DNA from 2 places in the Methylobacterium sp. 88A genome. Region 2 is predicted to be linked to the other one. Evidence: predicted binding sites of a transcription regulator. Region 2 holds the regulator's gene; the other holds the start of a gene.
The links. The regulator PhoB, encoded in region 2, activates phosphate uptake and scavenging genes when phosphate is short. The targets are predictions, from matches to a motif close to TGTCATNNANCTGTCAT.

Region 1: the regulator PhoB is predicted to act here: its motif matches at 1,544-1,560, upstream of A3OM_RS0115370 (inorganic phosphate transporter).

Annotation. Positions count from the first base shown of each region.
Region 1 is NZ_AQVT01000001.1:3,194,456-3,198,469, forward strand. It holds gene A3OM_RS0115360 (ImmA/IrrE family metallo-endopeptidase) at 1-543, shown strand, start outside; partial or broken gene A3OM_RS24175 (recombinase family protein) at 1,036-1,391, shown strand; gene A3OM_RS0115370 (inorganic phosphate transporter) at 1,611-3,248, shown strand.
Region 2 is NZ_AQVT01000001.1:294,333-300,765, reverse strand. It holds gene A3OM_RS23350 (calcium-binding protein) at 1-2,638, shown strand, start outside; gene phoB (phosphate regulon transcriptional regulator PhoB) at 2,861-3,562, opposite strand; gene phoU (phosphate signaling complex protein PhoU) at 3,653-4,378, opposite strand; gene pstB (phosphate ABC transporter ATP-binding protein PstB) at 4,471-5,289, opposite strand; gene pstA (phosphate ABC transporter permease PstA) at 5,336-6,232, opposite strand; gene pstC (phosphate ABC transporter permease subunit PstC) at 6,252-6,433, opposite strand, start outside.

The DNA.
Region 1 (4,014 bases), 2.9 Mb from region 2:
GTGGGCGACGAACGACAGCTTAGGGAAGTCGAGGCCAACCGCTTCGCCACACTCGTGCTGATGCCACCGCACCTGCTGCGGGAGGCCATGGCTGCCTTTCGCGAGCCCGACCTGCAGCACGTACTTGCGCTCGCGCGCGACTTTGCGGTCGGCAAGGAGGCGGCGGCTCGGGCCTACGTGCAGTACCATCCCGAGCGGATCGCCATCGTCGTGGCGGGCAACGGCCGGGTGCAGCGGTGCTACCGCAGCCTCTCCTTTCCAACCATCGTCTGCGGGGTCGGCAGTCCGGTCCCGACACGCTCGCGCTATCATAGCAGTTCGCATCGGCCGAACACGGCGAGCGACATCGCCCCGTGCAGTCCCGATCTCTGGATCGATGTAAGGCGCGACCTCCGCGCGCCGGGTCTCTCCGAGCAGGTCTATCTCCAGCAGAACGGCTTCGCGATGATCCTGCTGCGTCTGGAGCCCGTCCCGGAGGAAAGCGCAGAGGAGCGCAGGCTGGAGGAGGGTTGGCGTTATCGCTTCCACTCAGGGCGACGGTAGGCGAGACTTTTGTAAGATTTCAATCCTGTTTGAGTGACAACCTCAGAATCTAGGAAATCGTTTATGACTAAAGATAGAAAAATTTGACCTTCAGATAGATGACAGTCAATTCAATCATTTATTATGCCGCCTGCGCGGTATAGTCCGGTTGTCCCATACAACAATAAATCTGCCGCGATTTAAGGCCGAAAAGTGCTTGATGAGTTCATCTTTAAAGATTCATCTGCATGAGAGTGAAATATGAAAACTCGTCGCGCGTTGTTAATGTGGCTTCACATATTAGGGCTTCTTCATTTCAGCAAAACTGTCGCCCAGTGAAACGAACTTATTGAGGTGGCTTGCGAAAATCAAAAGGGGATCACGGCTCGTTGTCACATTAGGGTACACCCTGGCGTCACGTAACATAGCTGGCGCCGGTCATCGTAACATCTGGGGTGACACCGGCTATTTATGACAAGGTAACCTCAGGCCTAAAGCCTGAGGTTACAAGCTATTGCCCGCATCGGTTACGCTCGCGTCAGCACCCTCGACAGGATCTTGATGGGCAAGTCGCCCGGTTGAAGGCCGAAGGCTGCGGGGTCATCCGTTCGGAGAAGATCTCGGGCGGCAGCCGCGACGGCCGGGTCGAGTTGGCGACGGTGCTTGAGTTCCTGCGGCGGTTCATCAAGGAGCGCCAGCGTGAGGGCATCGAGCGCGCGACGGGCAGCGGTGTGTATGCCGGCGGTAAGCGCCGCGTCGACCGCTGCCGGATCATGACGTTGTCGAAGGCCGGCAATGGAGCAGCAGCGACCGCTGTGGCCTTGGGCCGCTCCCGCATGCAGGTTCATCGGGTGCTTCGCGAATCCTGACGGTCCGGCTGGAGCAGGCCATGCCGGTTGCCTGGTCGGGCTTCATGCGAATGTCACCTGGCCTATCGCCAGTCCAGGCTCGGGAGGAATGCCGGCGCCTTACGTTCGAGGTCTCTGCCGTAATCCGTCGAGGGAGGAGAATTTCGAATACGTGTCACAGGACTGTTATGAGCGCGACCTACTGGCAGGATCACTGATCCCTAGGGTCCTGAGGCCATCATGTCCGACGCCGTTGCTGCTCCGACTGGCTTGCCGAAGGGCGCCATTGCGCCCGCCGCAGGGCCAAAGCTCGATCACGGCATTCATCCGGGCGGGGTCATCGCGTTCCTGCTCGTCCTGGTCGCGGGATTGGCCTACGCGCTCTACAGCCTCGTGACCGACATGAACGCGGTGGGCCAGTCGCCCCTCGCCATCGGTGCCTTCGTGCTGCTCGGCCTGGCTCTGCTCATCGCCCTGGCCTTCGAGTTCGTGAACGGGTTCCACGACACCGCCAATGCGGTCGCCACCGTGATCTACACCCACTCGATGCCGCCGCTCGTCGCGGTCATCTGGTCCGGCGCCTTCAACTTCCTCGGTGTGATGCTGTCCTCCGGCGCGGTCGCCTACGCCATCGTCACCCTGTTGCCGGTGGAGCTGATCCTGCAGGTCGGGTCATCGGCCGGTTACGCCATGATCTTCGCGCTGCTCATCGCCGCGATCCTCTGGAACCTCGGCACCTGGGCTTTCGGCCTGCCGAACTCGTCGTCCCACGCACTGATCGGATCGGTCATCGGCGTCGGCCTCGCCAACCAGCTGATGGCCCCCGAGGGACAGGCCACATCGGGCGTCGACTGGGCGCAGGCCTTGGGCGTGTTCAAGGCGCTGCTGTTCAGCCCCGTCATCGGGTTCATCGCCGCCGCCCTGCTGCTGCTGGCCCTCAAGTTCACGGTGCGCCGGAAGGACCTCTACGAGGCCCCCAAGGGCGAAACCCCGCCGCCTTTGTGGATCCGCAGCCTGCTGATCCTGACCTGCACCCTCGTGTCGTTCTTCCATGGCGGCAATGACGGCCAGAAGGGCATGGGCCTGATCATGCTCATTCTCATCGGCGCGGCCCCCACCGCCTACGCCCTCAACCGCACGATGTCGGACGACACCACCCCGGCCTTCATCCAGACCTCCCAGAACGCCAGCACGGTGTTCGCGAGCCATGCCGGGAACGGGCCGAAGCCCGATGCCGCCGAGGCCCGCAAGCAGGTGTCGGAAGCCCTGAAGACCAAGGACCTGAACCGGCCTGCCGTGTACGGGGCGCTCGCCGCGCTCTCCACCGACATCGCCGACAACGTGAAGGGCTACGGAGCCATCAAGCAGGTGCCGGCGGCGGCGACCTCGAACCTGCGCAACGACATGTATCTCGCCGCCGACGCGATCCGGCTCCTGCCGAAGAACGGCGCGACATTCTCGGAGGCCGAGACCGGCACCCTGAAGGCCTATACCGGCCTCCTCAACGACGGGACCCGCTACATTCCGACCTGGGTCAAGGTCTGCGTCGCCTTGGCCCTCGGCCTCGGCACCATGGTCGGCTGGAAGCGCATCGTCGTCACCGTAGGCGAGAAGATCGGCAAGACCCATCTCACCTACGCCCAGGGTGCGTCCGCCGAGATGGTCGCCGCCGGCACCATCGGCCTCGCCGAGCTTTACGGTCTGCCGGTCTCGACCACCCACATCCTGTCGAGCGGCGTCGCCGGCACCATGGCGGCCAACGGCTCGGGCCTGCAGATGTCCACCGTCCGCAACATGGCATTGGCCTGGGTGCTGACGCTGCCCGCCGCCATCACCCTGGCGGGCGTCCTCTTCTTCATCCTGCGACACGTGTTCTGAGATGACGGATGCGACGCGGGTGACCGCCTCAGCTTCATGACTACGATGTGGGCCGAATGGCCTGCGGGACCGTGCTCAACATTCCCTGTGAAGAAAAACTCTCACCAGGAGTTGCATGATCGCGTCGATGCCGCTGGTTCGGCCTTGGGCTGCTCCCGCTTGCAGGTGTTTCGGGTGCTACGAGAAGCCCGAAGGAGCGACTGTGAGGCTAGAGCGCTCTCCGCCGAAGTGGATGCCGGTTCGGCGAAAAAGAGCGCGGCACAACAAAGGCCTGGAGATGTGCCCCGACCCAACGTGGTCGGGCGCAGCTCTAGGCCGATTTCCTGAACGGCTGATAAGCGGTCGTTGAGCTGCCCGATACGTGCGGGTATGCCATTGGCGACAGCTCGTCGCAGACCTCCGCCCGGTGCGGGAACCGGGCGGAGGTCTGTCAGCGTCGCGGTGCGCGGTCGGGATACGACCGGACCGTCGGCGTCAGGGACGGCAGCGACCACCCGGACCGCGATAGGGTTGGGGCGGGCAACCGCCCGGTGCGCCTGTCATGGCCCGCCGCACAGCGCCGCTCCGCCCTCGATTCAGGCGGCAGCCCCCGAACGGATTGCGATGGGCGCCGAAGCCGCAACCGCCGCGGACCTGCACAATCGGGGCGTCGAGAGCGATGCCGCCGGCCGGCGCGGGCAGGGCTTGAGCCCCGCCTGCCACGAGCAGGGTTGCGAACCCTCCGATGATGTGAACCGTTCCGGGTTTCCCGGAGGCCATTTGGTTT
Region 2 (6,433 bases):
ACATCTCGACCAATACATGAATACGAGCCCCTCCGATCCAAAGCACGCTGATTATCGATCCTTGGCGATCGATAAATCGACCGATGCGCTCTCCATGGCGATCGAGTTCGCCGGGAAACCGGGTGCCGACGCCGGGCTCGTCATGCCAGCCCTCCTGTCTGCGCTGGCCGCTCGGATCAACGTCATTCGCGAGATCGAAGACGGCGCGACATCGGGTGACTTCAAGGAGACACTAAATGCGGGAATCAATGCACTGCATGAAACAGTCGCCTCGTATAAGAATGAAGTTTTAGAATTTGCAAAACAACCCGATCAGGACAAAATCGGTGCCAAAGTCTATTTAATCAATGGCAATGTTCTCCTCGATGTTTGGTACGATAACGGTGAGGCGGGCGGCCTTCGAACATACCAGCAGGAAATTGTGATCGGCGCGCAAGGATCGGCGGATCATAAACTCATGGATACGGCCTTGACGCCCGCGGTACCAATCCCAGGCGCCCCCGGACACTATTATGACCGCGATATAACAAATTACGACGTTATAAAAAGTCTTTTTACGAGCCGCGGATTGGAACAACAATTCAACGATAAGGAAAGCAGCTGGCTGAATGAGTATTTTTACCCACAAAAAGGGGTCACAAACCTTGAAAAGGCCGTCGATACCCTGCGACAGCTGACGAGCGGCCAGCACAAGTTCGATGTCGCCGACTCGATCGGGAGGACGATCGAGATCGATCACCCGACATATGACAAGGCGCCCAACACGCTGGAAGGTTACGCCGGCAACGATACGCTCATCGGGGGTGATGGCAACGACACGCTCAAGGGCGGCGGTGGCAACATCGATTATACGGTCTTCGGCGCCAATGGTGACGGCCACGATACCCTCTACGGCAAGGGTGGCGACGACATCATGCTCGGCGGCACCGGCAACGATGTGCTCGACGGTGGCGCGGGCAACGACCGTCTCGATGGGGGCGCCGGCAGCGACACGGCGAGCTACAAGTCGGCGACCGTTGGCGTGACCGTCTCCCTCGATTTGCAGGGCTGGCAGGAGATCGTCCCCGAAAAGGTGACCGTGTTCCAACCGGACCCTTACCCCGGCGAGGGCCCCGGAGGCATCGTCACCCCCCCTCCCGTCATAACGACGATCCGGGCGGAAAAGGATCGCCTCCTGAGCATCGAGAACCTCGAAGGCAGCAGGTTCAACGACCGTCTCACGGGCAACGTCCTGAGCAACACGATCCACGGCGGCGCCGGCAACGACGACATCGACGGTCATCTCGGTGCGGACCGGATGTACGGCGAGGCCGGCAACGACACCTACGTCGTCGATCAATCCGGCGATCGCGTCTTCGAAGCGAAGGATGCCGGGCAGGACACCGTCAAGACGAGCGTCAGCTACGTCCTCGCCGCCGGACAGGCGATCGAGACCCTGGCCACGGCGAAAGCGACGGGCACGGGCGCGATGAACCTCACCGGCAACGAGTTCGCTCAGGCGCTTGTCGGCAACAACGGCGCCAACCTCCTCGATGGCAAGGGCGGCGCCGACACGATGACCGGGTATGCGGGGAATGATACCTATGTCGTCGACAATGCCGGCGACGTTGTCGTCGAGGCGGCCGATCGCGGCATCGACGCCGTCCGCTCGTCCATCAGCTTGACCTTGGCGGCCAACGTCGAAAACCTCACGCTAGTCGGCACGGCTGCACTCAACGGCACCGGCAACGCTCTCGCCAACACTCTCACCGGCAATGCCGCCGCCAACCTCCTCGACGGCAAGGCCGGCGCCGACATCATGGCCGGCGGCGCGGGATCGGACACCTACATCGTCGACAATATCGGCGACAAAGCCGTCGAAGTGAGCGGCGGCGGTGACACCGACCTCGTCAAGGCATCCGTGTCCTTCTCGCTCGGGGGTTCCTACGTGGAACACCTGACGCTGACCGGCACCGGGAATCTCAGCGCCACCGGCAACTCGCTCGACAACGTCCTCAGGGGCAATGCCGGCGTCAACGTCCTCGACGGTAAGACGGGCGCGGACACGATGATCGGCGGTGCCGGCTCCGACACCTACATCGTCGACAACATTCGCGACAAAGCCGTGGAGGGGAGCGACGGCACCGGCATCGACCTCGTCAAGGCGTCGGTGTCCTTCTCGCTAGGGGGGTCCCACGTGGAGAACCTGACGCTCACCGGGACCGGATCCCTCAACGCCACCGGCAACACGCTCGTCAACGTGCTCAAGGGCAATGCCGGCGCCAACCATCTCGACGGTGGCCTCGGGGCGGATACGCTGACGGGTCTGGCGGGCGAGGATACCTTCGTGTTCAGCACGAAGCTCGGCGCGACCAATATCGACCACATCACCGATTTCTCGGCCGGGATCGACACGATCCAGTTCTCGAAGAGCATCTTCGCGGCGCTCTCGGCCGATGACCTCGCGGCGGCGTTCAAGGACCTGGGTGTGGCCGGCGCGAAGATCGATGCGGACGACCGCATCCTCTACAATCGCGACACCGGTGCCCTGTCCTACGACGCCGATGGCAGCGGCACCACGGCCAAGGCGGTCCAGTTCGCCATCATCGACAACCACGATAAGGCGACGCTGACGCACCTCGATTTCCTGCTGGCGTAAGCGTCCCGACACGCCCTGGCCGAATGAGACTCATTCGGCCAGGGCTGCTCGGACGTTCAGGCCCCATGGTGCCCCCGAGATCATGCCGAAGCGGCCCGTAAAGAGTTCCGGGGTCGAACTCCCGGCCTCGTTGCCCGGTGGCAGCCCGCAGCCGCGGCGACCTCCCGTCGTCGAGATCCGGGCGCTCGTTCCAGGCGGAGCGGCGCGAAGCCGGACCCGCTCTCACTCGTCCGTCGAGAACATCTCGTCGAAGGAATAGCCGGAGCCGCGCACGGTGCGGATCGGGTCGCTTTGGCGCGGGCGGTTGATGGCCTTGCGCAGGCGGCCCACATGCACGTCCACCGTGCGCTCGTCGATATAGACGTCGTGGCCCCAGACCCCGTCGAGGAGCTGCTCGCGCGAGAATACCCGGCCGGGGCTCTGCATCAGGAATTCGAGGAGCTTGAACTCGGTGGGGCCGAGATGGATCTCGCGGCCCTGGCGGCGGATGCGGTGGCTGACGCGGTCGAGTTCGATATTGCCGGCGATGAGCAGGTCCGCCACGTGGCTCGGCTTGGCCCGGCGCAGGAGCGCGCGGACCCGGGCGAGCAGTTCCGGCACCGAGAACGGCTTGACGATGTAATCGTCGGCGCCGGTGCCGAGGCCGCGGATGCGGTCGCCCTCCTCGCCGCGCGCCGTCAGCATGATGACCGGCAGCCGCTCGGTCTCGCGCCGGGCGCGGATGCGGCGGCAGAGCTCGATGCCGGAGAGACCGGGCATCATCCAGTCGAGGAGGACGAGGTCGGGCACCTGCTCCTGAAGGCGCAGATCGGCCTCGTCGCCGCGGGCGGCGGTGTCGACGACGAAGCCCTCCGCCTCGAGGTTGTAGCGGAGGAGAAGGGTGAGGGCCTCCTCGTCCTCGACGATCAGGATGCGCGTACTCATGCGGGTGTTTTCAGGGTGAGGGCGGCCGTCCCGTCACGCACGGGACGGCCGCGCGACGATCGTGCCGGAATGGCCCGACCGGAGGGACGGTCAGGCGCTGGCGGGCAACGACACGGTGGCGTAGTTCGATGCGTCGTTCTTCGGGCGATCCTGTTCGGCCAGTTCGTTCGTGCCGGTGACGAGGTAGTGGATCGTCTCGGCGATGTTGGTGGTGTGGTCGCCGATCCGCTCGATGTTCTTGGCGCAGAACAGCAGGTGCGTGCAGAACGAGATGTTGCGCGGGTCTTCCATCATGTAGGTCAGCAATTCGCGGAAGAGCGAGTTGTAGAGCGCGTCGATGGCGTCGTCACGCTCCCAGACGTCGAGGGCGGCCTTCACGTCCTGGCTCGCATAGGCGTCGAGGACGTCCTTCAGCTGCTCCTGCACCAGGTCGCCCATGTGCTGGACGGCGATGACGATCTTCTGCGGCTGGATCTGCTCGGCGATGGCCACCACGCGCTTGGCGACGTTCTTGGAGAGGTCGCCGATCCGCTCGAGATCGTTCGAGACGCGGATGGCCGAGACCGTCTCGCGCAGGTCGATGGCGAGGGGCTGACGCTTGGCGATGAGCAGGATCGCCCGCTCCTCGATCTCGTGCTGGAGGGCGTCGAGGCGCTTGTCGGCGCCGATCACCGCCTGGGCCAGGGGCACGTCCCGGCGCACCAGGGCGTTGCCGGAATCGGTCATCATCTTCTCGGCGATCCCGCCCATCTCGGAAATCGAGCGGCGCAGGTTTTCCAGTTCCGTGTCGTAGGAACTGACGATGTGGTTGGGCATGCTCGCACTCCTCGACCGAGGCCGCCTCGGGCGGCCTGCATCGCGTAGGATCGGGATCGGGTCCGGTGCCGCGGAACGCGGCCCCGGCGGGCTCAGCCGAAGCGGCCGGTGATGTAGTCCTGGGTCTGGCGCTTCTCGGGGTTCATGAAGATCCGCGTGGTGGGGCCGAACTCCACCAGCTCGCCGAGATACATGAACGCCGTGAACTGCGAGATGCGTGCCGCCTGCTGCATGTTGTGCGTGACGATGACGATCGTGAACTCGGAGCGCAGCTGCTCGATCAGTTCCTCGATGCGGCCCGTGGAGATCGGGTCGAGGGCCGAGGTCGGCTCGTCGAACAGGATCACCTCGGGACGCTGGGCCACGGTGCGGGCGATGCAGAGGCGCTGCTGCTGGCCGCCCGACAGGCCCATGCCGGACTGCTTGAGCTTGTCCTTCACCTCGTCCCACAGGGCGGCCTTGCGCAGGGATTCCTCGACGCGGACGTCGAGATCGGCCTTGGGCAGCTTCTCGTAGAGGCGCAGGCCGAAGGCGACGTTGTCGTAGATCGACATCGGGAACGGCGTCGGCTTCTGGAACACCATGCCGATGCGCGAGCGCAGCTCGTTGAGATCGACCTTGGCGTCGAGGACGTTCTGGCCGTCGAGGAGGATCTGCCCCTCGGCGCGCTGCTCGGGGTAGAGGCTGTAGATCCGGTTGAAGGTGCGCAGGAGGGTCGACTTCCCGCAGCCGGACGGGCCGATCAGCGCGGTGACCTGCCGGTCGTGGAAGTTGAGGTTGACCGACTTCAGGCCGTGGAAGGAACCGTAATAGAAGTTCAGGTCCTTCACGGCGATGCGCACGGGGGCCTGCTCGTCGGCCTTGTGGCGGCCGGTCAGCTGAGCTTGCGTGATCGCGGGAGCGGCGTTCATCGGGTGCGTGTCCTTGTCGAGGGCTGGATGGGACGGGGGCGCGGGGTCAGCGCGCCCGCTCGCTCTTGATGACGAAGCGGGCCACGATCGAGAGGGCGAGGATCGTGGCGGTGATGAGGAGGGCGCCGGCCCAGGCGAGCTGCTGCCAGTTCGAGTAGGGCGAGAGGGCGAACTGGTAGATCATCACCGGAAGGTTCGGGATGCCGCCCATCAGGTTGGGCGAGAACCAGCTGTTGTTGTTGAGCGCGGTGAAGAGCAGCGGCGCGGTCTCGCCGGCGATGCGGGCGAGCGCCAGGATGATGCCGGTGACGATACCGGCGCTGGCACCGCGCCAGGTGATGCTCTTGATGACGACGGAGGGCGGTGCGCCCAAAGCCGCGCCGGCCTCGCGGAGCGTCGAGGGCACGAGGCGGAGCATGTCCTCGGTGGTGCGCACGATCACCGGGGTGGCGATGATGGCCAGCGCCACGCCGCCGGCCCAACCCGAATAGGTCCCCATCGGCCGCACCATCAGGGTGTAGACGAACAGGCCGATCAGGATCGAGGGCGCCGAGAGCAGGATGTCGTTGAGGAAGCGGATCACGTCGGCGAGCTTCGAGTGGCGGCCGTACTCGGCGAGATAGGTGCCGGCCATGACGCCCACCGGCGTCGCGATGACGATGCCGATCAGGGTCAGGACCAGGCTGCCGAGGATGGCGTTGGCGATGCCGCCGCCTTCCGATCCGGGGCCGGGGGTCGGTTCGCTGAAGAGCAGCGGCGAGAAGCCCTTCACGCCCTCGACGATGAGCATGAGCAGGATCGAGCCGAGCACGACGATGCCGATCAGCGTCGCCACGGTGCTTCCGACGATGAGCAGCTTGTCCGCCACGCGGCGGCTCGACCGGACGCGGCTGGCCTTGAGCGGCGGCGCTGCGTTGGTGGTGAGGGTGTTCACGGCGTCCATGGTTCGGGCTCCAGAGGGCTCAGGCGACCTTCACGCGCCGGACGAGCAGGCGTGCGACGATCAGGACGACGAAAGTGATGACGAAGAGGATGCAGCCCAGCGCCATCAGCGAGTTGAGCTGCAGGCCGTCGGCCTCGTTGAACTCGTTGGCGATGCGCGAGGCGATGGTGGAGCCGGGATCGAAGATCGAGCCGGACAGGC